DNA from 3 places in the Neoaquamicrobium sediminum genome. Region 2 is predicted to be linked to each of the others. Evidence: predicted binding sites of a transcription regulator. Region 2 holds the regulator's gene; each other region holds the start of a gene.
The links. The regulator PhoB, encoded in region 2, activates phosphate uptake and scavenging genes when phosphate is short. The targets are predictions, from matches to a motif close to TGTCATNNANCTGTCAT.

Region 1: a site for PhoB is predicted at 4,620-4,636, ahead of V1479_RS00555 (NAD-glutamate dehydrogenase). Genes of this name have one in related genera too.
Region 3: a site for PhoB is predicted at 5,809-5,825, ahead of V1479_RS00080 (DUF2794 domain-containing protein). Genes of this name have one in related genera too.

Annotation. Positions count from the first base shown of each region.
Region 1 is NZ_JAZHFV010000001.1:114,774-125,534, forward strand. Features, by position in the region: gene V1479_RS00555 (NAD-glutamate dehydrogenase) at 1-4,514, opposite strand, end outside; gene V1479_RS00560 (peroxidase-related enzyme) at 4,639-5,205, shown strand; gene V1479_RS00565 (LysE family translocator) at 5,684-6,298, opposite strand; gene V1479_RS00570 (LysE family translocator) at 6,325-6,936, opposite strand; gene V1479_RS00575 (DUF1062 domain-containing protein) at 6,989-7,657, opposite strand; gene typA (translational GTPase TypA) at 8,057-9,883, opposite strand; gene V1479_RS00585 (acyltransferase family protein) at 10,049-10,761, opposite strand, start outside.
Region 2 is NZ_JAZHFV010000005.1:78,019-88,779, forward strand. Features, by position in the region: gene V1479_RS15535 (PAS domain-containing hybrid sensor histidine kinase/response regulator) at 1-1,438, shown strand, start outside; gene V1479_RS15540 (substrate-binding domain-containing protein) at 1,611-2,651, shown strand; gene pstC (phosphate ABC transporter permease subunit PstC) at 2,727-4,097, shown strand; gene pstA (phosphate ABC transporter permease PstA) at 4,100-5,473, shown strand; gene pstB (phosphate ABC transporter ATP-binding protein PstB) at 5,503-6,348, shown strand; gene phoU (phosphate signaling complex protein PhoU) at 6,378-7,085, shown strand; gene phoB (phosphate regulon transcriptional regulator PhoB) at 7,104-7,793, shown strand; gene V1479_RS15570 (vanadium-dependent haloperoxidase) at 7,894-9,204, shown strand; gene V1479_RS15575 (CRTAC1 family protein) at 9,201-10,761, shown strand, end outside.
Region 3 is NZ_JAZHFV010000001.1:12,092-22,852, reverse strand. Features, by position in the region: gene ccmA (heme ABC exporter ATP-binding protein CcmA) at 1-283, opposite strand, end outside; gene acnA (aconitate hydratase AcnA) at 562-3,252, shown strand; gene V1479_RS00095 (cupin domain-containing protein) at 3,253-3,732, opposite strand; gene V1479_RS00090 (ceramidase domain-containing protein) at 3,812-4,513, opposite strand; gene V1479_RS00085 (DUF1223 domain-containing protein) at 4,664-5,419, shown strand; gene V1479_RS00080 (DUF2794 domain-containing protein) at 5,839-6,225, shown strand; gene V1479_RS00075 (DUF6925 family protein) at 6,230-7,267, opposite strand; gene V1479_RS00070 (ABC transporter ATP-binding protein) at 7,281-8,054, opposite strand; gene V1479_RS00065 (FecCD family ABC transporter permease) at 8,051-9,052, opposite strand; gene V1479_RS00060 (ABC transporter substrate-binding protein) at 9,049-9,900, opposite strand; gene V1479_RS00055 (TonB-dependent receptor domain-containing protein) at 9,915-10,761, opposite strand, start outside.

The DNA.
Region 1 (10,761 bases), on a different contig from region 2:
ATCGCGCGCGCGGCATCCGAAATGCGGCCTATGCGGAACGCGTCGGTGACGGCGAAGAATGCCTGCGCCGCCTCGACCAGGCCGGACTTTGCATCCCGCGCGACCCGGGCGATGTCTGGCACCAACTCGGCGATGGGCAGGAAGGCGACACGCTTGGCCAGCGCCTCCGGCGCGCCCGCCTTGAACAGCTCGTGGGTACGCTCCTCCAGCCGGTCTCCGGTAAAGGACGGCAACATCGCGCCGATGCGGCCCTCGAGTGCCTTGCGCGCGGCGCGCAGCGTCGCGATGCGCTCGCCCAGCGGGGCGGCATTGTCATCGTGCTTGAGGAACCACGTGGTCGCCGAATGCACCAGCCGCCCGACCGACTGGTAGAGTTCGAGCTGGAGGCTGCCGTCCACCTTGTTGTCGAGCGCGTCGATCTCGCTGTAGAGCGCCGGCAGTTCGAAACCGTCGCGCACCACCGAGAAGGCGGCGACGGCTTCGGCCGCCGCGCAGCCTGTCAGATCCTGCATGCGCGTGATGAAGGACGGCCCCCCGCGATTGATAACATCGTTGCCAAGCACCGTCGCAACGATCTCGCGCCGCAGCCGGTGTCCTTCGATTTCGGTCGCATATTTCTTGGCCATGCGGGCCGGGAAATAGCCCATCAGGTCGGTATGGAAATGCGGATCGTCGGGCAGCTTGCTGGCCACGATGTCGTCGAACAGCACGATCTTGGCATAGGCGAGCAGGACGCCGATCTCGGCGCGGGTCAGCGGCTCGCCGCGCGCCTCGCGTTCGGCCATCGCGGCGCTGCTCGGCAGCACCTCGACCACCCGGTCGAGCTGCCCCCGCCCCTCCAGCGCCTGCATGAAACGCTCCTGATGGGCGAGGTCGGCCAATCCCCGACGGCGGGTGAGCGAGATCGACAGCGTCTGCTCGTAATTGTTGGCAAGCACCAGCGCCGCTACCTCTTCGGTCATCTCGGCGAGCAGCTTGTCGCGGGCGGGGCGCGTGAGCGAGCCCTTGCGCATGGCAGCCGCCAGCGCGATCTTGATGTTGACCTCGACGTCCGACGAATTCACGCCGGCGGAATTGTCGATCGCGTCGGAATTGCAGCGCCCGCCATTGAGGCCATATTCGATGCGCGCGCGCTGGGTCATGCCCAGATTGGCGCCTTCGCCGACAACCTTGGCCCGCACTTCGGCGCCGATGATGCGGATTGCGTCGTTGGCGCGATCGCCCACCTCGGCGTTCGATTCGCCCGCGCCGCGCACATAGGTGCCGATGCCGCCGAACCAGAGCAGGTCCACCGATGCCTTGAGGATGGCATTCATGATCTCGGCCGGCGAGGCCGTCGTCTTGTCGAGCCCGATCGCGTTCATGGCCTGCGGGGTCAGCGAAACCGACTTGGCCGAGCGCGGGATCACCATGCCGCCTTCCGACATGGCCTCGCGGTTGTAGTCCTGCCAGTTGAGCTGCGGGTTCTCGAACAGCCGCTTGCGCTCGGCGAAGGATTTCGCCTCGTCCGGGTTGGGGTCGATGAAGATGTCGCGATGGTCGAACGCGGCGATAAGCCGGACGCACGGCGACAGCAGCATACCGTTGCCGAAAACGTCGCCCGACATGTCGCCGACGCCGACCACCGTGAAGGGTTCGGTCTGGATGTCGCGGTTCATCTCCCGGAAATGCCGCTTCACCGCCTCCCACGCACCGCGCGCGGTGATGCCCATCTTCTTGTGGTCGTAACCGGCCGACCCGCCCGAGGCGAAAGCGTCGTCTAGCCAGAAGTCATGCGACTGGCTGATCGCGTTTGCGGTGTCAGAGAACGTCGCCGTACCCTTGTCGGCCGCGACAACGAAATAGGGGTCGTCACCGTCACGACGGATCACGCCCTTCGGCGGCACGACCTTATCACCGTGGAGATTGTCGGTGATCGACAGCATCGTCGAGATGAAGTTGACGTAGGCCTTCTTGCCGGCCTCGAAGATCTCGGCGCGGCTGCCGCCCGTCGGAAGCAGGCGCGGGTAGAAGCCGCCCTTGGCGCCCACCGGCACGATCACGGCATTCTTGACCTGCTGCGCCTTGACGAGACCCAGCACCTCGGTGCGGTAGTCCTGGGCCCGGTCCGACCAGCGCAGTCCACCGCGCGCCACGGCGCCGAAACGCAGATGCACGCCCTCGACCTCGGAGCCGTAGACGAAGATCTCGCGCCATGGGCGCGGTTCCGGCAACCCGGAAACGGACCGCGAATCGAGCTTGATCGCGAGCGAACGCGGACCTTCGGATGAGACCGAAAAATAGTTGGTGCGCAACGAGGATTCGATAAGGTTCTGGTAACGGCGCAGAATGGTGTCGTCGTCAAGGTTCGGCACCGCGTCGAGCGCGTCCTTGATCGCCGCCTTGATGTGAAGGGCGGTGACTTCGCCCTCCTTCTGCATGGCCGGATCGAACCGCGCCTCGAAAAGCTGGAACAGCGCCCTTGCGATGTCGGGATAGCGGTTGAGCACGGCTGCGATGAAATCTTGGCTCTGCGGAATGCCGGCCTGCTGGAGGTAGCGCCCGTAGGCCCGCAGGAGCTGTATCTGATGGGCGCCCATGCCCGCGGTCTGCACCAGCGCGGCATAGGCGTCGTTGTCGGTTTCGCCGCGCCAGACCGACAGGAAGACCTCCTCCAGCAACGCGCCGCCGTCGGAAAGGTCGATCGGCTGCCCGAAGCCGTTGACCAGCTCCATGTCGTGGACGAAGGTCGGAGCCGCACCCTCCTCGGCCTCGATCTCGAACGTGCGCTCGCTGATGACGCGGAAGCCCATGTTTTCGAGAAGCGGCACGCGCTTGGACAGCGCCACCGGCATGCCGTGATGATAGATTTTCAGTCCGGCATCGGAAGCTGTGTGGTCTCCAAGCCTGTAAAAATCGATCGCAATGGGGTTCTCAGGGCCGACATTCGCGATCCTGCCCGCGTCGCGCAGCGCAATGTCTGCCGGGAACGAGTTGCGATAGCTCTGCGGCAGGCGGTTGGCGATGGCCACCATCGCGGGCGCCACGCCGGCATCGGCGGCCGCCTCGCGCAGAGCGTCGTCCCAAGTGCGCACGATGGCGCGCAGACCCGCCTCGAGCGCAGCGGTCTCGACCTTCGGGGTCTTGTCCCCCGAGCGGCCGATGATGAAGTGGACGCGGGCGAGGCTGCCTTCCGGGAAGGCCGGATAATAAGCCGACAAACGTCCGTCAAAGATCGTCTTGAGAAAATCGCCGATCCGCTCGCGCACGTTGGAATCGTAGCGGTCGCGCGGCACGAAGACGATGACGGAGACGAAGCGATCGAACTGGTCGACGCGGAAAAGTGCCCGCACGCGCGGCCGCTCGCCCAGCGCCAGGATCGCCTCGGCATGCTTGCGCAAAATCGGAACGCTGATCTGGAACAGCTCGTCGCGCGGATAGGATTCCAGCACGTTGATGAGCGCCTTGCCGGAGTGGTCGCCCGGATCGAACCCGGACCGCGCGATGACGGCGTTGGCCTTCGAGCGCAGATAGGGGATCTTCATCACCGAGCGCGTATAGGCCGTCGAGGTGAACAGGCCGACGATCCGCAATTCGCCGGTCAGCTTGCCCTTCGCGTCGAAGGTCTTGACCCCGATATAATCGAGATAGATGCGCCGGTGGACGACCGACTTGGCGTTCGCCTTGGTGACCAGCAGCGGCTCCGGCCCGTGCAGGAATGCGCGGATCTCGGGCGTGGTGGTCACCGGCTCGGCGCCGCGACGCAAAACCCGCACATCAGGGTCCGCGAGAATGCCGAGGCCTACCTTCTTGGTGCGCTCGAGCGAGCCGCTCTTCTCGCCCCCGACATATTTGAACTCGCGCATGCCGAGGAAGGTGAAATTGTCGTCGCGCAGCCATTCCAGGAACGCGATGCTCTCGGTCACCTCGTCCTTGTCGAGCGGCACCGGCACGTAGCGGAAATCGTGGATCGCCTGATCGAGCCGGGCAAGCATCGGTTTCCAGTCGCTGACGGCGGCCCGCACCTGCGAGAGGATATGCGCCAGCCGGCCCTTGAGCGCTTCCGCCGCTTCCTTGCCCATGCGCGCGACATGCACATGGATGAGGCTGACGCGGTCCGCCTGAGGGTCGGACTTGCCAGCCGACCCGTCGCCGACCAGATCGGCGACGCCGTTCTTGTCGTGCTTGACCAGAATGACCGGGTGCAGCACCAGCGACGCCTCGCCGGCGCTCTCGGCGATCTCGCCGGTGATCGAATCGAACAGGAACGGCATGTTATCGTTGACGATGGTGATCGCGGAAACCGGGCGGCCGTGCCGCAGGAGCGCCGGGTCCTCGTCGATGGAGATCACGCTGTCGCCGCGCTTGTGCCGCTTCAGTGCCGCGTAAGCTAGCCCGGCCGCATGTTCGAAGACGCCGGGATCGTAATCGGAAAGGTCTTCGGCCGGGGCCCTTGCCTTGAGGAAGGCCGCAAGCTTCTCCACTTCAGCCGTTTTCGACTTTGTGGCGGTCGGCTTCCTGGTGCCCGCAACCATGGCGATTCCCTCTCCCAAATAATACTTTTGTCGGTATCGTAGCAGACAAAAACGGTTTGACGAGCCGGGTTGACCACCGGCGCGCGGCGAATATGCAGACAAGCGATGAAAGGGAGATGAAGCGATGGGCGAAAAGGTGACGGCGCTGGATCTGGCGCAGGAGGGCGAGCTTTCCGATGCAACAAAGGCCTATTTCGCCAAATGCGAGGAGAAGCTTGGCCTCGTGCCCAACGTGCTTCTGGCCTATGCGTTCAACGAAAAGAAGCTGCGCGCCTTCACCGACATGTATAACGACCTGATGCTTGGCGATTCGGGCCTTTCGAAGCTCGAGCGCGAGATGATCGCGGTCGCCGTGTCGTCGGTGAACCATTGCTACTACTGCCTCACGGCCCACGGCGCGGCGGTGCGCCAGCTCTCCGGGGACCCGGCGCTCGGCGAGATGATGGTGATGAACTATCGCGCAGCCGATCTGACAGCGAAGCAGAAAGCCATGCTCGATTTCGCCGTGAAGCTGACCGAGCGGCCCGACACGATCGAGGAGGCCGACCGGCAGGGCCTGCGCGATGCCGGCTTTTCCGAGCGCGACATCTGGGACATCGCCTCGACCGCCGCCTTCTTCAACATGTCCAACCGCGTCGCGGCCGCCATCGACATGCGCCCCAACGCCGAATACCACGCCATGGCACGGTAAACGATGAGCATAGATACGTCAGGCACCTGGTGGGTTGGCAGCGAGCCGAGCGATATCGCAGGCTTCTTGGTAGCCTATGCCCCCAAAGGGTATGAGGTTCACGAACTCCGGTTTGCTCAATGCAACTGCGGATCGTTAGCGTTTCTCTTGGACGCGGACGACAATGAGAGTGTCGCGCGGCGAACGTGTACGAGTTGTGCATCCGAGCATTTCATATGTGACAGCGGCGAATACTGGAACGACGCTGAGCCGGAGCGTCTGAAATGCATTGAATGTGGATCGGAGTCCACCAATGTGGGTGTCGGGTTTTCAATCTATCCCGACCGGGGCGGCATTCGCTGGCTCTACGTCGGGACCCGGTGCACCGCGTGCGGAGTACTGGGCTGCTTCGCCGGTTGGAAAGTTGGTACGTCAGACAGTATGAATCTCTTGGAGTCGGTCTGAACTTTCTGGCTCCATTGGACGCCGATAAGGAACATCACGACCGCGCGGCAATCGCGGCGGCGGCCCCCGCCATGGTTGTCGCCGAGACCCGGTTGGCGGCGCGCATGGCGCGTGGGCTGCGCAGCAGACGACGCGCCTGCACGGCTGCCGCGACCCAGAAGAGATCTATGGCGATCAGCACGAGAGCCATCGTCGCCGTCAGCTCGGCCCAGCCGACCAGAGTCACCGTGCCGAGATCGATGATGGTCGGCAGCAATGCCATGTAGAACATCATGATCTTGGGATTGCCGAGCGTGACGGCCATGCCGGCCATGAACAGCCGCCACGGCGACTCGGCACGCGGCATCTCGCCTTCGCGGATCGTCACGGGTGCCGTCCACATCTTCCAGGCGAGCCAGCAGAGATAGGCGACGCCCGCCCATTTCAGCACGACAAAGGCCATGTGAAAGGACTGCGCCACGAAGGCGAGGCCGAAGACGGCCATCGACAGCCAGATCGCCTCGCCGATCCACATCGCGGCCAGAAACGGGAAGACGTCGCGAAAACCCTTGGAGATCACACGCGCCACCAGCGCTGCGATCGAAGGGCCGGGAGAGCCGGCTGCAACCAGCAGGGCGCCGGCAAAAACGACGAGCGAAGTCAGTTCCATTGTTCAGCCCTCCCGGGTCACGGCGTCTACCGTGTCGACAGTGCCAGCCGCAGGCCGAGCAGCGCAAACGCGGCGGCAAAGCTCCGCCGCAGCCACGCCATGACGACCGGGCTCGACAGCACACGCCCGCGCACCAGTGCGGCCATCTGGCCGTAGATGACGAAGACCACGAAGGTCATCGCCATGAATATCAGGGCGAGCCAGACCATAGTGGCCGTCGGCGCGGCTGCATCAGCCGGCACAAATTGCGGCAGGAAGGCGAGGAAGAAGATCGAAAGCTTCGGGTTGAGGATGTTGATCAGTACGCCGCGCCGGGCAATCGCGAAATGCGACAGCCGGGACCGTTCCGGCTGGGCATCGAGCAGGCCGCGCTCCTTCAGCGTGTTCCAGGCCATCCACAGAAGGTAGGCAACACCCGCGAACTTGACGATCTGGAACAGCACCGCGCTGGTATGCATCAGCGCCGCAAGTCCGAGGATCGCGGCCACCATATGCGGAATAATGCCCAGCGTGCAGCCGAACGCAGCCGACACGGATGCGACCCCGCCGCGACCGAGCGCCACCGCAAGCGTGTAGAGAACGCCGGTGCCCGGCGATGCGACGACGATCAGCGCGGTGATCAGAAATGCCAGGTCCACGATGCAGGCCTCCCGATGGAAAGCCCGCATCATCGCCGGAAGCCGGACGCTGTCAATCGAGCGGTGCAGACGCTGCTGACACGGGGATGTCAGACTGTCCGGAAGCGGCGGCGAGAAGAAGCGCCGCATTGACCAACCCGTCGAGCGTGAGCCATACCCGCTGCCCGTCGCGCAAGGGTCTGGCCAGTGCAGTCGTCGCCCCCGGCTCGAACGCCAGTCGTCCGCCCCGCGCCAGTTTGTCGACAGCGCTTCGCGAAACGCCGAGCCCAAGCGCCAGCACCTTGTCGCAGCGAATGCTTGGCACCGGCGACGGCATGCGCATGGTGATCTCCAGAAGTGCGACATCTGCTTTGCAGGTTGAAGCGACCGCCTTGGCAACCGATAGGCCGATATGATCGCCACCGGACTCCCAGCGCTTGATGCCGGTCACGTCGAGGGCGGTTTTCGTCGCAAACCCAGGATCGTTGCGCTGCAATGCGTCGAGCAACGCCGGATCGACCGTATTTCGGGCCCGGCGCTCGAAGATTGTCCGATTCCAAGTCTGGTCGCAGACGGTGCAGCGATAGATCAGCCATGCGTCGAGACGCTTGCCGTTGGCGTTGAGCCGAAACCGGCCGCTGCTGGCGAATGCGCGCCGCGTGTCGCAGCGTGCGCAGGTCAGGATCGGCATGGGTGAGGCGGAAGATGTAATGGTCCAGGTGATGCACAGGGTGCCCGGCATAAGCGCTTGCCCTTGAAAAGGGTCCGGCGGGGCATGCGGGGCGAGACGCCTCGAAGGAGGCTCGGTGCGGCGGCGCTAGGAGATGTTCGGAACGGCGTGTCCGGAGGCAGGCGATGCCATACCGGTCTCGAACCGCCGCCCCTCGCGAACGAAGACGATCTCGCGGGCGCGTTGGCGCACCCGTTGGGGACTGACGATGAGACCGGTCGTTACTGTGGCAAAGCTCGGGGCATCCGCATTGTTTCGGAGACGGCTTCAATAGGCTCTGAACGCGCAAGCGGCAAGATTAAATCGGGAGCAACGGCCGCAAGCCGAGCCCGCGACTGCGGGCCGCCGGTCGTCCGGCGCCCCGCGGAGGGCCAGCCGCCGCGAGGCGGCGATGCGGCCCGTGAGCGAAAATTAAGCCGCGCCGGCCGTCCGCTGCTTCTCGAAGCGCTTGCGCTCGTTGGGGTCGAGATAGAGCTTGCGCAGGCGGATCGACTTCGGCGTCACCTCGACCAGCTCGTCGTCCTGGATCCACGACAGCGCACGCTCAAGCGTCATGCGGATCGGCGGCGTCAGCTTCACCGCCTCGTCCTTGCCGGCCGCGCGGATGTTGGTCAGCTTCTTGCCCTTCAGCACATTGACCTCGAGGTCGTTGTCGCGGCTGTGGATGCCGATGATCATGCCCTGATAGACCTTCACGCCGGGGTCGACCACCATCGGGCCGCGATCCTCCAGGTTGAACAGCGCATAGGCGACGGCCTCACCCTGGTCGTTGGAGATCAGCACGCCGTTGACGCGGCCGGGCAGCTCGCCCTTGTAAGGCTGGTAGGCGTGGAACAGCCGGTTCATCACCGCCGTGCCACGGGTGTCGGTCAGCAGTTCCGACTGGTAGCCGATGAGGCCGCGCGTCGGTGCGTGGAAGACGAGGCGCTGGCGGTTGCCACCGGAAGGGCGCAGCTCGACCATCTCGGCCTTGCGTTCCGACATCTTCTGAACGACGACGCCGGCATGTTCCTCGTCGACGTCGACGACCACTTCCTCGATCGGCTCGAGCAGGTTGCCGTCTTCGTCCTTCTGCATGACCACGCGCGGACGCGAGACGGCAAGCTCGAAGCCCTCGCGACGCATGGTCTCGATCAGCACCGCGAGCTGCAATTCGCCACGGCCGGAGACGTAGAAGGAATCCTTGTCGGCCGATTCCTCGATCTTGAGCGCGACGTTGCCTTCGGCCTCCTTGAGCAGGCGGTCGCGGATCACGCGGCTCGTCACCTTGTCGCCCTCGGTGCCGGCCAGCGGCGAATCGTTGACGATGAAGGACATCGTCACCGTCGGCGGATCGATCGGCTGGGCCTGCATCGGCTCGGAAATGGACGGATCGCAGAACGTGTCGGCGACCGTGCCCTTGGAAAGCCCGGCAATGGCGACGATGTCACCGGCCTGTGCTTCTTCGATAGGCTGGCGCTCAAGCCCGCGGAAGGCGAGGATTTTGGAGACGCGGCCGTTCTCGAGCAGCGAACCGTCGTGGTGCAGCACTTTCACCGCCTGGTTCGGCTTGAGCGAGCCCGATTCGATGCGGCCGGTGATGATGCGGCCGAGGAACGGATTGGCCTCGAGAATGGTGCCGATCATGCGGAACGGACCTTCCTTCACCGTCGGCTCCGGAACGTGCTTGAGCACGAGGTCGAACAGCGGCGCCAGCCCGTCTTCCTTCGGCCCCTCCGGCGCTTCCGCCATCCAGCCGTCGCGGCCCGAACCGTAGAGGATCGGGAAATCGAGCTGCTCGTCGGTAGCGTCGAGGGCGGCGAACAGGTCGAAAACCTCGTTGACGACTTCGATGTGGCGTGCGTCCGGCCGGTCGATCTTGTTGATCGCGACGATCGGCTTGAGGCCGACCTTCAGCGCCTTGCCGACCACGAACTTGGTCTGCGGCATCGGGCCTTCGGCAGCGTCCACCAGCACGATCGCGCCGTCCACCATCGACAGGATGCGTTCCACCTCGCCGCCAAAGTCGGCGTGGCCGGGGGTATCGACGATATTGATGCGCGTATCCTTCCAGTCCACCGACGTGGCCTTGGCGAGGATGGTGATGCCGCGCTCCTTCTCGAGATCGTTCGAGTCCATCGCGCGTTCGGCGACGCGCTGGTTTTCGCGGAACGAGCCCGACTGTTTGAGCAATTCGTCGACGAGCGTGGTCTTGCCATGGTCGACATGCGCGATGATCGCGATGTTGCGGAGCTTCATAGGTCTCTCGGAGGTTCGGCAGGCCCGGCAGGGCACGGGCGTTTTCGGTTGCCGCGCTCTTACAGGCTTTTTCGCAAATGCGAAAGGGGGCTGCCGAACCTTCGGCATTCGAAGCCGAAGGGCCTGCCCCTCCCGCGCACAAAAACGGAGGAGAGGCCGGCTTCCTCAAGCCATCGCACCGGCTGCACCGGCCCTGCGCCCTGTGCTGGTGCGCTTGAGGCCGAAGAGCGGCCGCAGCCACCAGACCCGCCGGATGACATATTCATGGAGGATCAGGCAGCCGCCGACAGTCGCGACCACGATGATGGTCGCCTCGCCCCACACCGGCAACCCCGAACCGATCATCGCATAGCCAACCACCACGATGATCGACTGGTGCAGGATGTACCAGGGGAATACCGCCTCGGTCATGTATTTCAGCGCTGGCGAGGTCCAATTGAGGAACCGCCGCGCCAGACCGAGCAACGTGGTGATAACGGTCCATGCGTAAATCGTGCGAACCACGCCGAAGACCGGCCAGAAACCGTCGATCCGGCGAAATTCGTCAAGGTTGAGCCTTGCGACAATGATCGTGACGCCGAGCGCCAGGGCGATCGCTCCCGCAACCGGCAGCACACGGTCGACCGCCGACCAGAATGTCTCGTTGCGGGCCGCGAACCAGCCGACCAGAAGCACGGTCAGATAGTTTGCGTGCGTTGCCCAGTCGCCGACCAGCGCGTGGGTGGTCGGGAACAGCGGATTGAGCACGAGCGCGTAGAACGCGAAGGGCGCGGCAATGAGCAGGATCGTTGCAGGATGCCGCCGCAGCCAACCGGTAACGGTGCAGCCGAAATTGCCTTCGACGGTTTTCAGCAATGGGGCCAGCCCTGCCAGCAGCA
Region 2 (10,761 bases):
GCAGCTGGTGCTCGATCCCGCGCCGTTCCATCTGGCCGAAGCGATCGAGGATGTTGCGACGCTGGTTTCCGCACGCGCAAAGGAAAAGGATCTGGAGCTGATCGTGCGGGTGCAGCCGGGGCTGCATGATCACTACGTTGGCGATGTCGGCCGCATTCGTCAGATCATCACCAACCTGCTTGGTAATGCCGTCAAATTCACGGATTCGGGCCACGTGCTGGTCGATGTCACTGGCGAGGAAGCCGGTAACGACACGACGCTTCGCGTGTCGGTGACCGACACCGGTATCGGCATTCCGGAAGACAAGCTGGCTCAGGTTTTCGACAAGTTCAGCCAGGTCGATGCGTCCTCGACCCGGCGGCATGAAGGCACCGGTCTGGGCCTCGCCATCACTTCGCGCCTCGTTGCGATGATGGACGGCGAGATGGGAGTGAACAGCAGGGAAGGCGAAGGTTCAACATTCTGGTTCACGATGATGCTGCCGCGGACCGGAAAATCCGGAAAGGAAAGGGCCATGCCGATCGATGTTTCCGGGGCGAGGGTCCTCGTGATCGACGATAATGCGGTGAACCGGACGATTCTGCTTGAGCAGCTTGGAAGCTGGGGCTTCGACGCTTGCGCGGCTCAAAGCGGCCAGGAGGGCATCTCCGTGCTCAACGCCGTGGCAGGGTTGGGGCTGCACGTCGACTGCGTTGTTCTCGACTACCAGATGCCTGGCATGACCGGCGGTGACGTCGCCCGCGTGATCCGGGCAACGCCGCAGATCGCTGGAACGCCTATCGTGATGCTGACGTCGGTCGACCAGTCGCTCGGTCAGGCGACATATCGCAGCCTCGACATAGACGCACATCTCATCAAGCCCGCCCGGTCGTCGGCATTGCTTGAAGCGCTCGTGTCGGCGATCCAGAAATTTCGGGGACACGCCCCTGATCCGGCAGCAGAGGCAGCTCCTGCGCCTGCACTGGAAGCAGCGGTCCCCGCCGTGGCGGCCCCGCGGCCCGAACTGCGCATCGCGCGCCGACCCGCAACTGGTGAACACCGCATCGATATTCTCGTTGCCGAAGACAACGAGGTGAACCAGCTCGTCTTCACGCAGATACTCGGTGAAACCGGCCATAGCTACGAGATCGTCAGCAATGGCAAGCAGGCGGTCGAAGGCTATCGCACCATGAAGCCGTCCATGATCCTGATGGATGTCTCCATGCCCGAAATGAACGGCCTGGAAGCCACGGCCAGAATCCGGGAGCTGGAGGCCTTATCGGGCGAGCATGTGCCGATCATCGGCGTGACCGCACATGCGCTCAAGGGTGACCGCGAACGTTGCCTCGAAGCCGGCATGGACGACTATCTTTCCAAGCCGATCAGCCCCAAGACATTGATGCAGAAGATCGAGCGCTGGATGGGCGGAACGCTCCAGGCGGGCCATCTGGCCGGATAAGTCCTTCGTCGGCTATCCGGCGGTGGCGTTCTTTTATTTTCGAGCTTTCCGCGCGGCGGTCGGGGTTTAATCCGACTGACGCAAAACTGTCATCCGACTGTCATACAGGGCCGTTATTGCCACTCCCGACGCGTCAAGGCGTCCAACCGAATTCCGAGCAGGAGTAGGCCCTATGAATAAATTCTTCCTCACGGCGTCGGCGGCTTCGATCGCTGTTGCCGCATCGGTCGGCGTCGCTGCGGCGCAGTCGCGGGACACGATCCAGATCGCCGGTTCGTCCACCGTTCTTCCCTTTGCCAGCATCGTGGCAGAAGAGTTCGGCAACGCGTTTCCCGAGTTCAAGACCCCTGTCGTCGGCTCCGGCGGTTCGTCGGGCGGCCTTCGTCAGTTCTGTGGCGGCGTCGGCGAAAACACCATCGACATCGCCAACGCGTCGCGCCGCATCCGCGCCGGCGAGATCGAGGCCTGCAACGCCGCCGGCGTCAAGGACATCCGTGAAGTCATGATCGGTTACGACGGCATCGTGTTTGCCACCGGCGCCGACAAGGAAGACTTCGCGCTCGAGCCGGTCCACGTCTTCAAGGCGATCGCCGCCAAGGTGCCGGTCGACGGCGAGCTGGTCGACAACCCCTACACCACCTGGAACGAAGTCGACGAGTCGCTGCCGAACCAGCCGATCGCCGTCGCGATCCCGGCTTCCAACCACGGCACCCGCGAAGTCTTCGAAGAGCGCGTCGTTCACGAAGGCTGCGAGAATGCCGGCATGCCGGAAATGGAAAAAGAGGCTCTCGAGGCTGCCTGCCTCGCGCTGCGCCAGGATGTCGTGGTCGAGATCGCCGGTGACTACACCGAGACGCTGGCCCGCCTGCAGGCCAATCCGGACACCATCGGCGTGTTCGGCCTGAGCTTCTACGACCAGAACCGCGACTCGCTCAAGGTTGCGACCATGTCCGGCGTGACCCCGTCGCTCGAGACCATCGCCGCCGGCGAGTATCCGGTTTCGCGTCCGCTGTTCTTCTACGTGAAGGGCGAGCACATCGGCGTCATCCCCGGTATCGAGGAATATGTCGAGTTCTTCCTGTCCGACCAGATGGCGGGCCTCGGCGGCACGCTTGAAAGCGCCGGCATGATCCCGGCTCCGGCCGAAGAGACCGCTGAGGTTCTCGCCGCGTTCCGCGAGGGCAAGTCCCTTACGGCTGCCGACCTGCAGTAGAGCCTGCAATGGGCGGGGCGCTTCCATGGCGCCTCGCCCTTTCAGCCTTTCAACGATGTCTGGGGCACGAATCCGGTGAATACAGCTCTCGTTGCCGCCCTGCTGCTTGTGTTGCTTGGCTTCGCCTACCAGATGGGCTGGTCGCGCAGCCGATCACTCGTCACGGGCGGAAGTAAACTCCACTCGCGCCCCTCCTACCACGGCTCCCTCGCGGCCATATGGGCCTTGCTGCCCGCCCTCCTCATTCTCGGTCTGTGGGCGCTGCTCGGCACCACTGCCACACGGGCCTACATCATTGCCCAACTGCCCCCCGAGATCGCATCGCTGACCGGGGCAGACCTTGAAGGCGCGATTGCGCGCATCCGCCAGATCGAGACCGGCTTCGGTGTGCTTGGCGAAACCGCGCCGTGGGAAAACGCCGCGGCGCAGGCGCTGCGCGAATTCCGGTTGCTCACCTATGCCGTGGTGCTTGCCGCCGCAGCGGGTACCGGCGCGCTTGGCCTCTTCATGGCGCGGCGGCGCATTACCGCGCGGCTCCGCGCCCGCAACGAGGTCGAGGGTGTCGTCCGTGTGCTGCTGATCGGCTGTTCCGTGGTAGCCATCCTGACGACAGTCGGCATCGTTGCTTCCCTGCTTTCAGAGGCGATCCGCTTCTTCACCTTCGTCAGCCCGGTCGACTTCTTCTTCGGCACGGTGTGGAATCCGCGCTTTTCTTCCGTGGGTTCGGGTTCCGGCGACTACGGGCTGCTGCCGCTGCTCTGGGGTACGCTGATGGTTGCGACCATCGCGATGATCGTCGCGCTGCCCATCGGCCTGATGACCGCGATCTACCTGTCGCAATACGCACCGCCAAAGGTGCGCAGCACGGTCAAGCCGATTGTCGAGGTTTTGGCGGGCATTCCCACCATCGTCTACGGCTTCTTCGCGCTGGTGACGGTCGGTCCGTTCCTGGCTGCCATCGGCAACACGCTCGGCATCGATATTCGCGCCACCAGTGCGCTGACGGCCGGCGTGGTGATGGGCATCATGATCATCCCGTTCATCTCGTCGCTGTCCGACGACGTGATCCGGCAGGTGCCGCGCGCCATGCGAGACGGCTCGCTGGGGCTCGGCGCAACGCAGTCGGAGACGATCAAGCGGGTGATCCTGCCCGCAGCGCTGCCCGGCATCGTCGGCGCGTTTCTGCTGGCTGTCAGCCGTGCCATCGGCGAGACCATGATCGTGGTGCTTGCGGCCGGCAACAGTCCCTATCTTCGCCTCAATCCCGGCGAGCCGGTTTCGACCGTCACCGTCACCATCGTCAATCAGCTCACCGGCGATACCGATTTCGCGTCGCCGCAGTCGCTCGTCGCATTCGCACTCGGGCTGACGCTGTTTGCGATGACGCTCGTCCTCAACGTTGTCGCGCTCTACATCGTGCGCCGCTATCGGGAGCAGTACGAATAGCCATGGCCGACATCATCTCCCGTCCGACCGCTCCGGCTGACGACGCCGACGCAATCCGCCTGAAGAAGATCAAGGACGGACTGACCCGCCGGCACGCCCGGGAACGCCGCTTCCGTGCCTATGGCGTCGCGGCCATCGTCGCAGCCATCGGCTTCGTCGTGATCCTCTTCTCGATGATCCTCTACAAGGGGCTGCCGGCATTCACCCAGGCCGAACTGTCCCTCAACGTCTATTTCGATCCCGAAGTGCTCTCCGCCGACGAGCCGCCGGTTCAGGGAGAAGGACAATCCGCCGCCGAGTATCAGCGTGCGGTGCTTGGCTGGCAGCGCCAGGTCACCATGCTGAACTGGAACCGGCTGATCGAAGCAGCGATTATCGAAGCCGCTCCCGACGCGCAGGTCGACACGCGCTCGGCGCTCTCCATCGTGGAGACGAGCGAGCGGTTCGTGCTGCGAGACATGTTCATCGAGAACCCGGGCCTGCTCGGCCAGACGGTTGCCGTCTCGCTGCTTGCCTCGGCCAATGCCGACAACTGGCTGAAGGGCAATATCGACCGCTCGCTGCCTGACAGCCAGCAGCAGCTTTCAGCCGATGCGCGCGCGCTGGCCGACCGGCTGCTTGAAGAAGGCAAGATCCGCTTCGCCTTTGCCGGACACATCTTCACAAATGTGGATTCGCGCTCAGCGCCGGCATCGGCCGGCCTCGCGGGCGCTTTCGTCGGTTCGCTCTACATGATGCTGGTCGTCATCGTGCTGGCGGTGCCGATCGGCGTGATGAGCGCTGTATATCTGGAGGAGTTCGCGCCCAAGAACCGGCTTACGGACCTGATCGAGGTCAACATCAACAACCTCGCAGCCGTGCCGTCTATCGTGTTCGGTCTTCTGGGCGCCGCCGTATTCATCAACTATTTCCGGCTGCCACTGTCGGCGCCGCTGGTTGGCGGCCTGGTTCTGACGCTGATGACGCTTCCGACGATCATCATCGCTACGCGTTCGGCCCTGCGTGCCGTGCCGCCGTCGTTGCGACAGGCAGCACTCGGCCTCGGTGCGTCGAAGACGCAAACCGTGTTCCACCACGTTCTGCCGGTCACCTATCCTGGCATCCTGACGGCCACCATCATCGGTGTCGCGCAGGCGCTGGGTGAAACGGCACCGCTGCTTCTGATCGGCATGAACGCATTCGTTGCACAGATACCCGGGACGCCCATGGACCAGTCCTCTGCGCTGCCGGTCCAGATCTATCTCTGGCAGGGCAATGAAAACCGCAACTTCTTCGAAGCGCGCACGTCGGCCGCGATCATCGTTCTGCTAGGGCTGATGCTGACGCTCAACGCCATCGCGATCTTCCTGCGGTCGAGACTGGAGAGACGAAATTGAACGAACATCTGGAAGCGGAGGCCAAGGAAATGCAGATGCCATCCGAGAAGATTGTCGCCAGCACGGACCTCTATTCGATGAAGTCGTCCACGATCCGGACTCCGGATGCCGAGGCACGCCCCGTCCGGGTCAAGGCGCGCGAAGTCTGCGTCTTCTACGGCCCCAAGCAGGCGCTGTTCGACGTGTCGATCGACATTCCCGAAAAGGCCGTCACCGCCTTCATCGGCCCTTCGGGTTGCGGCAAGTCGACGTTTCTGCGCTGCCTCAACCGCATGAACGACACCATCGAAGGCGCGCGCGTCACCGGCCGCATCGAACTGGACGGTGACGACGTCTATGACGCCAGCCTCGACGTCGTGGAACTGCGTGCGCGTGTCGGCATGGTGTTCCAGAAGCCCAATCCCTTCCCGAAGTCGATCTATGAAAACATCGCCTACGGGCCGCGCATCCACGGCCTCGCTTCTTCGAAGGCCGACATGGACGGAATCGTCGAATCGAGCCTGCAGAAGGCAAGCCTCTGGGACGAGGTGAAGGATCGTCTGCAGGAACCGGGCACCGGTCTTTCGGGCGGCCAGCAGCAGCGCCTGTGCATCGCGCGCGCCATCGCTGTCTCGCCGGAAGTGATCCTCATGGATGAGCCGTGCTCCGCGCTCGATCCGATCGCGACCGCCAAGATCGAGGAACTGATCGACGAACTGCGCGAGAACTACACGATCGCCATCGTCACGCACTCGATGCAGCAGGCCGCGCGCGTCTCGCAGCGCACCGCTTTCTTCCATCTCGGCAATCTCGTCGAGGAAGGCCCGACCGACCAGATATTCACCAGCCCTGCCGAGAAGCGGACGCAGGACTACATCACCGGCCGCTTCGGCTGACGATCCCGGAAGAGCCCGAGGAGGCAAACATGGGTGAGCACACGGTCACGTCGTTTGACGACGATCTTGGCCATATCGACCAGTTGATCCGCGACATGGGCGATCTCGCCGGCGCGATGGTCGCCGCCGCGACCCGGTCGCTGTTGCAGAACGACACCGCGCTGGCGCAGAGGGTGATTTCGGACGATGTGGTGATGGATGCCCGTCAGCGCGAACTGGACGATCGCGCCATCACGCTGATCGCCAAGCGCCAGCCGATGGCGCAGGATCTGCGCTCGGTCGTCGGCGCGATCCGCATGGCGGCAGACCTGGAACGTATCGGCGACCTGGCCAAGAACATCGCCAAGCGCGTCAACGCGGTGGGCGAAGGCTCGGCGCCGCGCGGGCTTTCCCATTCCATCGACACGATGGCCCAGATGGTGATGGACCAGGTCGGTGCGGTGATCGCTGCCTATGAGGCACGCGACGCGAAAAACCTTGTAAGCCTGCGCGAAGACGACGAGAAAATCGACGTGCAGTACACGGCCGTCTTCCGCGAGCTGCTCACCTACATGATGGAAGACCCGCGCAACATCACCGCCTGCACGCATCTGCTGTTCTGCGCCAAGAATCTGGAGCGCATCGGCGACCATGTGACCAACATCGCCGAAAACGCGTATTATATCGTGACCGGCCAGCAATTGCCGCTGAACAGACCGAAGCTGGACGAGACGTCTGTGACAGTCGACAGTGAGTGACCGCAGAGAGACCTGTAGATGATTGCACCCAAGATCATGGTGGTGGAGGACGAGGAGCCGTTGGGGGTGCTTCTCAAATACAACCTGGAAGCCGAAGGGTATCAGGTCGAGGTGATCGGCCGCGGCGACGAAGCGGAGATCAGGCTGCGGGAAAGCACACCCGACCTGCTGGTGCTCGACTGGATGGTGCCCGGCATTTCCGGGATCGAGCTGTGCCGGCGGCTGCGGATGCGCCCGGAGACCGAGCGCCTGCCGATCATCATGCTGACCGCGCGCGGCGAGGAAACGGACCGGGTACGGGGCCTGTCGACCGGTTCCGACGACTATCTGGTCAAGCCGTTCTCGACGCCAGAGTTCATCGCCCGGGTCCGCGCGCTGCTGCGCCGCGCCAAGCCCGAGGTGCTTTCATCCGTGCTGAAGGTCGGCGACATCGTGCTCGACCGCGAGACGCATCGCGTGCATCGCGGCAAGTCCGAGATCAGGCTCGGCCCGACGGAGTTCCGCCTGCTGGAATTCATGATGCAGCATCCCGGCCGCGTCTTCTCGCGCGGGCAATTGCTCGACAATGTCTGGGGCGAGACGATCTACATCGACGAGCGCACCGTTGACGTGCATGTCGGCCGGTTGCGCAAGGCGGTCAACAATGGCCGTCTGCCCGATGTGATCCGCACGATACGCGGCGCGGGCTACGCGATCCGCGAGGCATAGCTGCCGATACTCCTGCGCTCCAGTTCCGCTTGCAGGCGGCAGGTGCGCCATGCTTTCCTGCCTTCACTGAGGGAGGAGTGGGCAGGGCCCGTAATCGGTGATGCGTTTTCTTTTCCATGTCGTGCTGGTTGCGGCTGTTCTGGGTCTTGTTGGCCCGGCCCGCGCGCAATCCGGCGAGAGGGCCGTGGAGGTTGCGCGGACCTGGTACCGGCTCACGCTGGAGCTGGTGCGCCATACGCCGACCTACTCACCGCCCGTCGCGAGCCGGTCCCTGGCCTATCTGGGCGTTGCCGCGCAGGAAGCGCTCGCTGGCGGGCGGCCTTGGATGCGTTCTCTGGCCGGCCAGCTCAACGGGCTCGAAGCCTTTCCTCCACGGTCTGAGGGCGTCTACGACGAGGCGGTCGTGTTGCAAAGCGCTCTCACGAACGCAACGCGTCACTTCTTCAGCAATACCGGGCCGACGGGCCAGCGGGCGATGGATGCCATCGGGAAGCGTCTCGACGCTCTGGTCTCGGAGGGCGTCGATGCGGACGTTCTTGCGCGGAGCCTTGCGTATGGGCGCGTGATTGCCGCTCATGTGATCGAGTGGTCCGCCGACGATGGTGGGGCTGTCGTGGAGAACATGGGCTTTCCGCACGACTATGTTCTAACGGAGGGGCCACAACATTGGGTTCCCACCAGCCTTATCGCGCAGCAGCAGGCGCCTTTGCTGCCTAACTGGGGCACCAACCGCACATTTGCCATGCCCGACGGCGCCACATGCGGCGTGCCGCCACCGCCCAATTACAGCGAGGAGAAAGGCAGCGCGTTCCATAACGAGGCCATGGAAGTCTACGAAGCGGCGAAGGGGCTGACGCCGGAGCAGCGGGAGATCGCCCGGTTCTGGTCGGATGACCCAATGCTGTCGCCGACACCGCCCGGCCACTGGATTTCGATTGCGCTGCAACTGCTCGAAGCGGAAGGTGCGGATGCCGAGCGCACAGTCGACGTGCTCGCGCGGCTCGGCATCGTTCTCGCCGATTCCTTCATCGGATGCTGGGAAGCCAAATACCGCTACGATCTCGTGCGCCCGGTGACGTACATAAAACGCCACATTGATGCGAAGTGGCAGCCCGACCTTATCACGCCGCCGTTTCCTGAATATCCCAGCGGTCACAGCACGCAATCGGGTGCTGCGGCCATCGTGCTGGAGGATCTGTTCGGCGCGACGTTTGCCTTCGAAGACGAAACCCATGTGGACGACGGACTGCCGCCCCGGCATTTCGAAAGCTTCCGCGAGGCGGCCGAGGAGGCAGCGATTTCGCGGCTCTATGGCGGGATCCATTATCGAGCTGCCATAGAGCGCGGGCTGGAGCAGGGCTACTGCATTGGCGCTTACACCAACGGGCTGGTGACGCGGAGAGCGGAATGATGCGCCACGTCGTTTCAGCGCTCTTTCTTTCGGTCGGCATTTGCGTACCCGTGCTTGCCGCAGACGGACCGGCCGTGCCGAATTTCGTCGAGGAGACGGCGACTGCCGGTGTCGACGCGGTTTACGAAGGTGACTGGGAGTTCATGGTCGGCGGCGGTGTCGCGGCATTCGATTGCAGCGGAGACGGTTTTGCCGACCTCTATGTCGCCGGCGGCTCTGCGCCGGCCCATTTCTACCGCAATGTCAGCGACGTGGGCGGAACGCTGCGTTTCGAGCGCTTCGAGGCCGGCCTCGAACTTGAAGGCGTGACGGGCGCCTATCCGATCGACATCGACAGCGACGGCATCACCGACCTCGCAGTCCTGCGTGTCGGTGAAAACGTATTGATGCGCGGGCTTGGCGGATGTCGTTTCGAGCGTGCAAACGAGACCTGGGGCTTCGACGGCGGCGAGGCGTGGTCGACCGCCTTCGCCGCCACCTGGGAACGCGGGGCTTCCTGGCCGACATTGGCGGTTGGCAACTACATCGATCGCAAGGAAGAAGGCTTTCCCTGGGGCTCCTGCACGGACAACTGGCTGCACCGTCCCGCCGCCGGTGCGGATCGGTTCGGCACGCCGTTTGCGCTGAAGCCCAGCTACTGCGCGCTTTCCATGCTCTTCACGGACTGGAACCGGTCGGGCACACCGTCGCTGCGCGTCTCCAACGATCGCGAATATTACAAGGGCGGCCAGGAACAGCTCTGGCGCATCGGGCAGGGCGCCACGCCATCGCTCTATACGGCGGAGGAAGGCTGGGAGCGGTTGCGCATCTGGGGCATGGGTATCGCGTCCTACGATCTCGATGCCGACGGCTACCCCGAATATTTCCTCACCAGCATGGCCGACAACAAGCTGCAGACGCTTGCGAGTGGCGAAGGTCCGTCACCGCGGCCCACTTATGCCGACACCGCCTTCGCCAAGGGCGTGACGGCGCACCGCCCCTATGTTGGAGACAATCTGCGGCCGAGCACGGCGTGGCACGCGCAGTTCGAGGACGTCAACAATGACGGCCTTGCGGACCTCTTCGTCGCGAAAGGCAATGTCGCGAAGATGCCTGATTTTGCCGAGGAGGACCCGAACAACCTCCTGCTGCAGCGGCCCGACGGCACATTCGAGGAAGCCGGCGACCGGGCAGGCGTTGCCAGCACGAAGATTGGGCGTGGCGCGGCGTTGGCCGATTTCAACCTCGACGGGCTTCTCGATCTGGTGGTCGTCAACCGATGGCACACCGCTCAGACCTGGCGCAATACGGGGGGCGACACAGGGCGCTGGTTGCAGGTCCGGCTGGAGCAGGATGCGCCCAATCGCGACGCTCTCGGCGCATGGATCGAGGTTCGCTGCGGTGACACGGTGCTGCGCCGCGAGGTGTCGTCAGGCGGAGGGCATGCCAGCGGCCAGGGCGGCTGGCATCATTTCGGGCTAGGGGACGAGGCGAAGGGCGAAATCCGCGTCATCTGGCCCGACGGCGAGGCCGGCGCGTGGCAGGAATTCGATGCGGATGGTTTCTACGTGTTGAGCC
Region 3 (10,761 bases), on a different contig from region 2:
GCAGGTTCTCATCCACGCTCAGCGCTGTCTTCATCGCGTTGGCGTGGCCGAGATAGTGGCAGGCCGAGGCTATGTCTGGCCATTGCTCGCCTCCACCGTCCAGCCGAATCAGGCCGCCGCTTGCCGGCAGGAGGCCGGCGACAATGCGCAGCAGCGTCGACTTACCGGACCCGTTCGGACCGGTCACGACGAGGCCTTCGCCCTCTCCGATGGCAAAGCTTACATCAGAGAAAACCGGCTCTCCGCCGCGTTCTCCCGCCAGGTTCTCGGCAATCAGCCGCATGCCTTCCAGTTCTCCGGCTGCGCCGGACCACCCGGTGCGATGCAGCAAATTCACCCCAAAGCGCTCTAGAACTATTCTACGAAATTCTCTATATGCGGGGCAACCGTGCCAGCGGTCGGCACGGGAACCATATTGCGCCGAACCAGCGCGCGCGCCGCCTTGAACGGCCGGGTCGCACGGGAACGGACAGCGGAAATGACCGTACCCGCACCTTTGCGCGTGATGAGCATGCACTGGCGTCCGTTACCCAATCGGCAACCGAACGTTAGGGATCGCACGTGTCACAATCACTCGACAGCTTCAATTGCCGCAGGACGCTCAATGCGGGCGGTGCGGAATACACTTATTTCAACCTCGTTGAGGCCGAAAAGAATGGCCTGACCGGCATTTCCAAGCTGCCTTTCTCGATGAAGGTGCTGCTTGAGAACCTGCTGCGCAACGAGGACGGCCGCTCGGTCACCAAAGAGAGCATCTCGGCGGTTGCCGCGTGGCTCACCGACAAGGGCACGGCCGGCGTCGAGATCGCCTACCGGCCGGCGCGCGTGCTGATGCAGGACTTCACCGGCGTACCGGCCGTCGTCGACCTTGCCGCCATGCGCGACGCGATGGCCTCGCTGGGCGGCGATCCGCAGAAGATCAACCCGCTCGTTCCCGTCGATCTCGTCATCGACCACTCGGTCATCGTCGACGAATTCGGCACACCTCTGGCGTTCGCCCGCAATGTCGAGCTCGAATACCAGCGCAACGAGGAGCGCTACAAGTTCCTGAAGTGGGGCCAGCAGGCGTTCCGCAACTTCCGCGTCGTGCCGCCCGGCACAGGCATCTGCCATCAGGTCAACCTCGAATATCTTGGCCAGGTCGTCTGGACCAAGGATGAAGAGGGCGAGACGGTCGCCTACCCTGACACCTGCGTCGGCACCGACAGCCACACCACCATGATCAACGGCCTCGGCGTTCTGGGCTGGGGCGTGGGCGGCATCGAGGCCGAGGCTGCCATGCTTGGCCAGCCGGTTTCCATGCTGCTGCCGGAAGTGATCGGCTTCCGCCTCACCGGCAAACTGAAGGAAGGCGTGACCGCGACCGACCTCGTGCTGACCGTCACGCAGATGCTGCGCAAGAAGGGCGTCGTCGGCAAGTTCGTCGAGTTCTTCGGTCCGGGCCTGTCCTCGATGACGCTGGCGGACCGCGCGACGATCGGCAACATGGCGCCGGAATATGGCGCAACCTGCGGCTTCTTCCCGGTCGACAACGAAACGCTGCGCTACCTGACGACCTCGGGCCGCGACGAGGATCGCATCGCGCTGGTCGAGGCCTACTCCAAGGCGCAGGGCATGTGGCGCGAGGACGGCATTGCTGATCCGGTCTTCACCGACACGCTGGAGCTCGACCTGGGCGCCGTCGTGCCGTCGATGGCCGGCCCCAAGCGGCCGGAAGGGCGCATCCCGCTGGAAGACATCGCATCCGGCTTCGCCAAGTCGCTCGAAACCGAATACAAGAAGACCGTCGACGTCTCCAAGCGCTATGCGGTCGAGGGCGAGGATTTCGACCTCGGCCATGGCGATGTGGTGATCGCGGCGATCACCTCCTGCACCAACACATCGAACCCTTCGGTGCTGATCGGCGCGGGCCTGCTTGCGCGCAACGCCAACCGCGTCGGCCTCAAGCAGAAGCCGTGGGTCAAGACGTCGCTCGCGCCCGGCTCGCAGGTGGTGGCCGAATATCTCGAAAAGTCCGGCCTCCAGAAGGAGCTCGACCAGATCGGCTTCAATCTCGTCGGTTTCGGCTGCACGACCTGTATCGGCAATTCCGGCCCGCTGCCGGCGCCGATCTCCAAGACCATCAACGACAAGAGCCTGATCGGCGCGGCCGTGCTTTCTGGCAACCGCAACTTCGAAGGCCGTGTGTCGCCCGACGTGCAGGCGAACTATCTCGCCTCGCCGCCGCTGGTGGTCGCACACGCGCTTGCCGGCACGGTGACCAAGGACCTGACCACCGAGCCGCTCGGCGAGGGCGCCGACGGCCAGCCGGTCTATCTCAAGGACATCTGGCCGACCACGCAGGAAATCCAGGAATTCATCGAGAAATACGTTACGCGCGAAATCTTCGCCACGAAGTATGCCGACGTGTTCAAGGGCGACGAGAACTGGCAGAAGGTGCAGGCACCGTCCGGCGAGACCTATGCATGGGACGACCAGTCGACCTACGTGCAGAACCCGCCTTACTTCGTGGGCATGGGCCAGAAGGCGGACGCGACAGCTCCGGTCAAGGGCGCCCGCATTCTGGGCCTGTTCGGCGACAAGATCACCACCGACCACATCTCCCCGGCCGGTTCGATCAAGGCTGCGTCGCCGGCTGGCAAGTATCTCACCGACCACGGCGTCGGCGTTGCCGACTTCAACCAGTACGGCACGCGTCGCGGCAATCATGAGGTGATGATGCGAGGCACCTTCGCCAATATCCGCATCCGCAACCACATGCTCGGCGAAAACGGCAAGGAAGGCGGCTTCACGATCCACTATCCCTCCAAGGAGGAGATGTCGATCTACGATGCGGCCATGCAATACAAGGCCGAGGGCGTGCCGCTGGTGATCTTCGCGGGCGTCGAATACGGCAACGGCTCGTCCCGCGACTGGGCTGCCAAGGGCACCAACCTGCTCGGCGTTCGCGCCGTGATCGCGCAGTCGTTCGAGCGCATCCACCGTTCCAACCTCGTCGGCATGGGCGTCGTGCCGTTCACGCTGGACGAGGGCACGAGCTGGGCGTCGCTGGGCCTGAAGGGCGACGAGACCGTCACCATTGACGGGCTCGAGACCATCAAGCCGCGCCAGAAGATGGTGGCCAAGGTGACATATGCCGACGGCACGGTGAAGGACGTTCCGATCCTTTGCCGCATCGATACGCTCGATGAGCTGGACTACTTCAAGAACGGCGGCATCCTGCAGTACGTTCTGCGCGATCTCGCCGCGTAGTCACCAGCCGGGAAACGAAACGCCAAGCGCCTCGGTTTCATCGTTGATGATGCCGAGGCGCGCTTCCATCGCCGCAATTTCCTCCTGCGTGATGGTCCTAAGGGCCTCGATCTCCAGGAACAGCTGCTCCAGGCCGCCCGGCGTCACGGTGGCGAACATCTGGCCTTCCTCGTCACTGATATTCACCCAGCCATGACGCACATGCGGCGGCAGCACCACAACCGAGCCGGGTGGCGCGTCGAACTCGTCGTCACCGCAATGGAAGCGATAGAGGCCGCGGATCACACGAAAGACCTCGGTCTCGCGCGTATGTGTGTGCGGTGCGGGGCCTTTTCCGGGTGGCGTGAACGTCTCCCACATGCCGAAGGCGCCGTCGGTCTCGGCAGCAGTGGCATGCACGATCATGCGCGCGCCGAAGGGCGTTCGCCCAATGCGCTCACTGCCCGGTATCGATACGACTGCGCTTGTGAAGCTGGACATGGGAACGACCTCTCCGTGTCATCCCCGATCATACCATAGTTGCGGCAAGGCGACGCTTACTGCAAAGGGGCCTGCAGGTTCATCCGGCCGACTGAATGGGTGGCCGTGCGAGCCGGGCATCGCCTGCGGCTCCATATCGCGCAACGGCTGCCAGCAGCACGCCCAGAAGGAGCCCGTTGAGCGTGTGCCAGAGGAAATGCGTGCCGAGCGGCATGGCTTCGCACACATGCGGGTCGAGTGCACGGAAGCTGACGGATACGACGAAGATGCCGGCGGCTGCCAGGTTGTACCAGCCGGCCGGGTGTCCGCTTCGCAGAACCAGCAGACCGAACACGAATAGCGCCAGGAAAGGCGGCAGATAGCCGGTCGAACCGTTGGAGGCGTCACGCAGCCAGTCTGGCACGAGCGCCGTGAAAACGCCGGCTACGACATAGAACGCCACGAACGCCATCAGTGACGACAGCCAGGACAGGCCCATGAATCGGCGCAGGTTGAACAGGGTATAGGCAAGCGTGAAGCCGGCTATCGGCAGGATGTCGGCCCACATAGTGAGCCGGGTGGCGAAGGTGTGGAACAGGAAGGAGCCGACGCCGATCGCCACTACCCACCAGCAAAGCAATTCCGAGAAGGCGTCTTTCCCGCGCCGCCGCGTCGCGCAAAGGCCCCACAGTCCGGCCATGACGAAAGCGAGATTGGTCAGTGCATTGACGGGCTCTGACCAGAATTCCGGGCCGGTACGTTCGCAATAGAGGTCGAAACGGGTCTGCAGATCGTCAAACATTCGCGGCTCCGAAGCACGGCATTGAAGATTGGTACAAAAATTTCACCGCAACGTGACTTTCCGTTGAGGGCTGCGATGCCTAATCTGCGCAGCCATCAAGAAGGGTCCGGTCGGGGACCCGACAGGGAAATTCGGAAACAACCATTGGGCGTGAACCTTCTGAGGCTGGCGACGGCCGTGCTCCTGCTTGCATTGCCCTATGGCGCGCTCGCGCAGGAAAATGTCAAGCGGCCGAAGGCTGTCGTGGAGCTCTTTACAAGCCAGGGCTGCAATTCCTGTCCGCCGGCGGACGAGACGCTAAGTCGCCTTGCGCTGGCCGGTGACGTGGTGGCTCTGGCCTACCACGTCGACTACTGGGACTATCTCGGTTGGCGCGACACGCTCGCCAGCGCCGACAACACCGCGCGCCAGCAGGAATACAACCGCGCCTTCGGGAACCGCTCAGTCTACACGCCCCAGGCGGTCGTCAACGGCCGCCAGCAGATGAATGGCGCCAAGCGCGGCAAGGTCGAGGCGGCCATAGAGCGCATGGCGGGTACCGCGGAAGGCATGGTCGTTGACGTCAAGGTCTCCTACAGCGGCGATTCGGTCATCATCGAGACCGGCGAATTGCCGCGTTCGGTCGACGAAGCACATGTCGTGCTGGTCTATTTCAATGCGGCGAGCGAGGTGGAAATCACCCGCGGCGAAAATCGCGGCCGAAACTTCACTTATCTGAACGCCGTGTCGGGCTTTCACTCGGCAGGCATGTGGCACGGCAAGAAGGCGCGGTTCGAATTGCCGATGAGCGAAGTCGCCAAGAAGGGCGCCGGCGGCTGCGCCGTGCTCGTGCAGGAGATGGTGTCGGGTGGACTACCCGGCCCGATCCTGGGCGCCGCGATCGTTACCCGTCCCCCAAACTGGTGAAGACACCGTCAGACGGTTCCCGTAAAAACAAAAACCGGCACTGGGACCAGCGCCGGTGATTGCTTGCTTTGGGATCGTCGTACCTTCGACGTCCGGGCGTTCACCCGGAGTTGGTTCGATCCGACCTTGCCCCGTGGGCGGGGGGCTTGGGGTTACAGGGCCTTGCCGGACCGAACCGTCTCAGGCAACAGGTGGATGGTCGCCACACAATGGGGCGTCAGCTTGGATAAAATGCGGCGACAATAAGGCGAGCCATCACCAATCACGACACGCCGTGGCACTTTGTGATGCAATGTGACGGAACTTTTTCGACTTCACATCGAACCCTGACGTGACCCGCGCTGGGCAACGGGGCTTGCATTTCCGGTCTGGAAGCGCGACCTTCGTATTGTCGTCGAACTGTCACGAAAGGCCACTGCATGACCGATCACGGCACCGGAGCGGAGGGTAAGGACGATTCCGCAATATTGATCCCGCTGCACGAAAGGCGGCGCGAGCGGGATGAGCTTCCGGTAACCTTTCATCGGCGAGAGCTCGATCAGATCCTGAAAATCTACGGCACCATGGTCGCGGCAGGCGAATGGCGCGACTACGCCATCGACCATCTGCGGGACCGTGCAGTGTTCTCGGTCTTTCGGCGCACCAGCGAAGTGCCGCTCTACCAGATCGTCAAGACGCCGGCGCTGGCGCGACGACAGGGCGCTTTTTCGGTGGTCGCCGCGAGCGGGATGATCCTCAAGCGCGGACATGAACTCGGCCGCGTTCTTGCCGTTTTCGACAAGCCGCTGAAGCTGGTGGGTACCTGAACGCCTAATGACCGGGCGCGTCGTCGTCGGTGTCGGCCTCGTTGCCGCCCGCTGGCTCGATCGCGGCAATCCAGCGGTTGATTTCGGCATGCGCCGCGGTATCCGAAGCCTCTGCCGTCACATGGGCCTGCTGGCGCAGGGCCAGTCGCATCGCGACGCGGCCGAGGCGCGTGCGCGGCAGACCATAGGTAGTCGGTTCGTCGGCACGTGAAACCGCCTCCAGCACCCGCGTCTTTTCGGCGACGGCTTCCGTCGATCCGAAACGGACGAGCATCTGCTGGAAGGCTTCATGCAACGCGGCGTCGAACGGGCGGTCTTCGCCCATCGCGCCGATCACGGGATTGCCGGGATGAAGCGAGCCGAGCGGCAGCAACCCTTTCGGTATCGGTGTGTTTGCCGAGTGCGTGCGACCGGTGGCGAGCAATTTGGGTAACAGGTGGGTGTGGGGTCCAGGCGGGGAGACGCCGCCCGTGTCCGGCCCGCCGATCTTCTGATAAACCTCGACGCGACCGATATTGGTGATCGCCACGCGGTGCGGATGGGCCGTGAGGATAGCTGGCATCGCCGGATTGCCGGGTTCGAACAGCGAGCGCCCTTCGGCCTGCCGCAAGATTTCGAGCAGCGCCGGATCGGCAGTCCTGATGCAGAAATCGCATTGCGGCAGCGAAAGCCCCATGTCGAACAGCACGCCATCGCGGTCCTGCGGCCGCACAGCTTCGATGTCAGGCCCAAGCTCGGTCAGCACGGCGCGCGCGGTGCGTCGCGCTGTCGCCTCCGGCATGCACAGGGCGACCGCCTGCGTCCAGCGATGGGCGCGCGGGCTCAGGGTCTCGTAGGCGAGGGGCACGATCTCGGCGACACGGTCGGCATCGATGCGGACACCGCCTCTCGATGTAGCTCTGGCAAGGCCGGCTGCGTCGTCAACCTGCGGCTTTTCCCCTTCGTCGTGATGGAACTCGGCGATCGCGCCGAACGTGCCCATGCTCCAGCCGGAGCGCCAGTCGCAAAGATGTTCGGCAAGGAGTTGCGGCAGCTGCGTCATTGTCTTCGCCTCGTCATTCGGCCAGGTCGAGCGGGTGGACGACGAGGCCGCCGCCGTCTTCGCCCAGATAGGCCTGGATGCCATATACGTCGCGCAGACGCGCAGCGGTGAGAACGTCCCGAGGCGGGCCATCGGCGACGATCGATCCGTTGGCCAAGAGAACCAGCCGTGAACACCAGCGTGCGGCGAGTCCAAGGTCGTGCAGGCACGCGATGACGCTCCGCCCCTCCTTGGCGAGCCCGGCAAACACGCGCATCAGCGTGATCTGGTGCGCGGGATCGAGCCCGGCCGTCGGCTCGTCGGCCAGCATCAAGGGCGCCTCCTGCGCCAGCGCGCGGGCGATCAGCACGCGCGCCTTTTCGCCACCGGAAAGCTCGGTGGCGCGGCGGGTTGCGAAGTCTTCGACATCCATGCGCCGCATAGCCTCACGTACCGCCGCTTCATCCGCCGCGCCGGGACGGGCGAAAGGCGGCAGGTGGGGCGCGCGGCCGAGGCCGACAAGACGCTCGACGGTTACCGGCCAGGCGATCTCGCGCTCCTGCGGCAGGTAGGAGACCAGCTTGGCGCGTTGCGCCGCGCTCATCGATGCGGCAGCCTGGCCGCCAAGCTCGATATTGCCTTGGGACGGCGTCAAGCCGAGGATGGTGCGCAGCAGGGTCGACTTTCCGGCCCCGTTGGGCCCGATCAGGCCGACGAATTCGCCTTCCTTGACCGTCAGTGCGACGTCGCGCAGCACGGTCTTGCCGCCGAGTTCGGCCGAAAGACTGGAAAGGGCCAGCAGCGTCACAGCATCCGCCTCCGTGTGCGCCAGACGAGCCACAGGAAGAACGGCGCGCCGACGATGGCGGTAAGCACACCGAGCTTCAGGTCGCGGCCGGGTGCGATCAGGCGGACGAGTATGTCTGCTGCAAGAAGCACTGTAGCGCCTCCCAGCGCGCTGGCTGGCAGCAGGCGGGATGGCACGGCACCAACCAGCGGCCGCAGCACGTGGGGCACCACAAGTCCAATGAAACCGATCGCGCCGGCGATCGCGGTAGCCGCGCCGACAGAAGCCGCCGTGCCGAACACGGCGAGGAACTGGACCCGACGCATGTCGACCCCCATGCTTGCGGCGGCATCCGAGCCCAGCGTCAGCACGTCAAGCGGCCGCGTCAGCATGCCAAGCATCACCCAGCCTGCAAGCATGAATGGGGCCGACAGCCACAGATGGGTCATCGATCGGTCGGTGAGCGAGCCCAGCATCCAGAATACGATTTCGGTAGCGGCGAAGGGGTTGGGCGACAGGTTCAGCACCAGCGATGTCATCGCGCCGGCAAAGGCCGAAATTGCTACGCCTGCCAGGATGATCGTGAGCGTGCCGCCGCGCTCTCCGGCCATGACGCGCAGCAGCAGCACAGCCAGCACGGCGCCCGCCAGGGCTGCAAGCGGCAGGCCGAGCGGAAAGGCAACCGAGATACCGGTGTAGATGGCGACGACGGCGCCCAGAGAGGCCGAAGCGCTGATGCCGAGGAGGCCAGGCTCTGCAAGCGGGTTGCGCAGATAGCCCTGCAGTACCGCACCGGAGAGACCGAGGGTCGCGCCGATCATCAACCCCAGCAGCGCGCGGGGGAGGCGTATCTCACGCATCACCAGGGTCAGCAGGTCGGCGTCGCCGGAAACAAGCGCCCTGATGCTCTCGCCGAAGCCGACATCCGCCGGTCCGGTGGTCAGCGACACGAAAAACAGCGCAAGCGTTGCCGCCGCAAGCGCGCCAAGCACCGCCGCATAGCTGATGCGATCGCTCATCGCGCGGCCTCTGCATGGGCATTCGCCGCATCGCGCAGGAGTCGCGCCGCCTCGAGCGTGAAGGGCGCGCCGCATATCCAGTAGCGGTCGGGAATGCGCACCAGCCGGTCCTGCGAGGCGATCGCTGTGAAGGCGGGATGCCGGAAATTCTGATGGGCGAGAGCTGGGCGGTCGTAAGTGCGTTCGCCGAGCACGACCAGATCCGGGTTGGCAAGCACGAGCTCCTCGAGTGGAAGGCGCTGGACGCCGACGATCCCGAGCCGGTCGGCGATGCTTTGCAGGCCTGCGGCCTCTATCACGGCGTTGGACAGCGAGCCGTCGCCGGACGTGTAGCTGTTGGCGGAATAGATCGCGACGGAAAGCGGCGGCGCCGGTTCGCGTGCCAGTTCCGCCAGCCCCGCATCGAGTTCCGCGATCAATTCATCCGCGCGCTGCTGCCGCCCAAGCAACTCGCCCATGCGGCGTATGTTGGCCCGCACGCCCTCGAACGTGCCTTCGGGGGCGAATTCCTCCACCCGAAAGCCCAGGCGCCGCAACATGTCGATGGTTGCCCGCGTGGTGAAAGTGCCGGCAATCACCAGGTCCGGCTGCATCAGGAAGATTTCCTCGCCGAGCCCGTGATTGACGACATAGCGTCCCGCCTCGTCGGCCAGCACGGACACGCCCGGATCGCCGGCAAGGTGCGAAACGGAGTGGAGCTGCCCCTCCGCGGCCAGCAGCATGGCGAGCTGGTCGGTGCAGACATTCATCGAGACGACGCGGCTTGGTGCGGCGTCGGTCGCCCGCGCCGGCGATATCCCCGCAGCAATTGTCAGGGAAACGGCAACTATGGCGCGGGCGATGAACACGGCGCGTTTCCCGATCAGAATTGCCGTGTCAGGCTCAAATTGATCGTCCGGCCCGGCGCGCGGTAGCCCGCAACAGTCTCGTACGTCTCATCGAACAGGTTCTCGACCGAGAACTTCATCGTCGACTTCTCATCGAAGCGATAGCTGGCGGAAAGATCGACCGTAACATAGTCCGGCGCCCTGGTGGTGTTGGCCACGTTCGAGTGCTTGGAGGCCACGTAGAGCACCTTGGCCGACAGGTCGAGCTTGTCGGTGGCGGCGAAGTTCAGCTCCGCGCCCGCCTTGAAGCGATCGCGGTTGGGGATATGGAGCCCGTTATCGAGATTGACCGGATCGCGCACGTCGAGGGTCACCTTGCCGCTCCAGCGCTCGTCGAAAGCGTGCCACACAGATGCCTCGAAGCCGGTGATGCGCGCACGCGCGACATTGAACGGGATATAGGTCGCCGGCATTGAGGCGATCGCGTCACGCAGCCACGTCTGGTAGAAAACGAGATCGACGCTGGTATCGGCGTTCGGCTGCCAGGCTAGCCCGACCTCGTAGGTCTGCGACTTCTCCGGGCGCAGGTCCGGATTGGAATAGCCAGGGTAATAAAGGTCGTTGAAGGTCGGGGCGCGGAAGCCCGTACCATAGGATGCGCGGCCGACAAGGCCCGGCACGAATTCGTAGCTGGCGCCGATATTGTAGGTGGTCGCATCACCGAACTGCTCGTTGTAGTCGTGGCGGATGCCGCTATCGACGGTAAGCGCGCCATAGTCGAGCGAGTATTGCGCGAAACCGGCTGCAAGCGTGCGGCCCGTGACGGCTAGCGGCAAGGTGGTGTCGACGCTTTCGCGATAGACCTCGAAGCCGCCAAGCAGC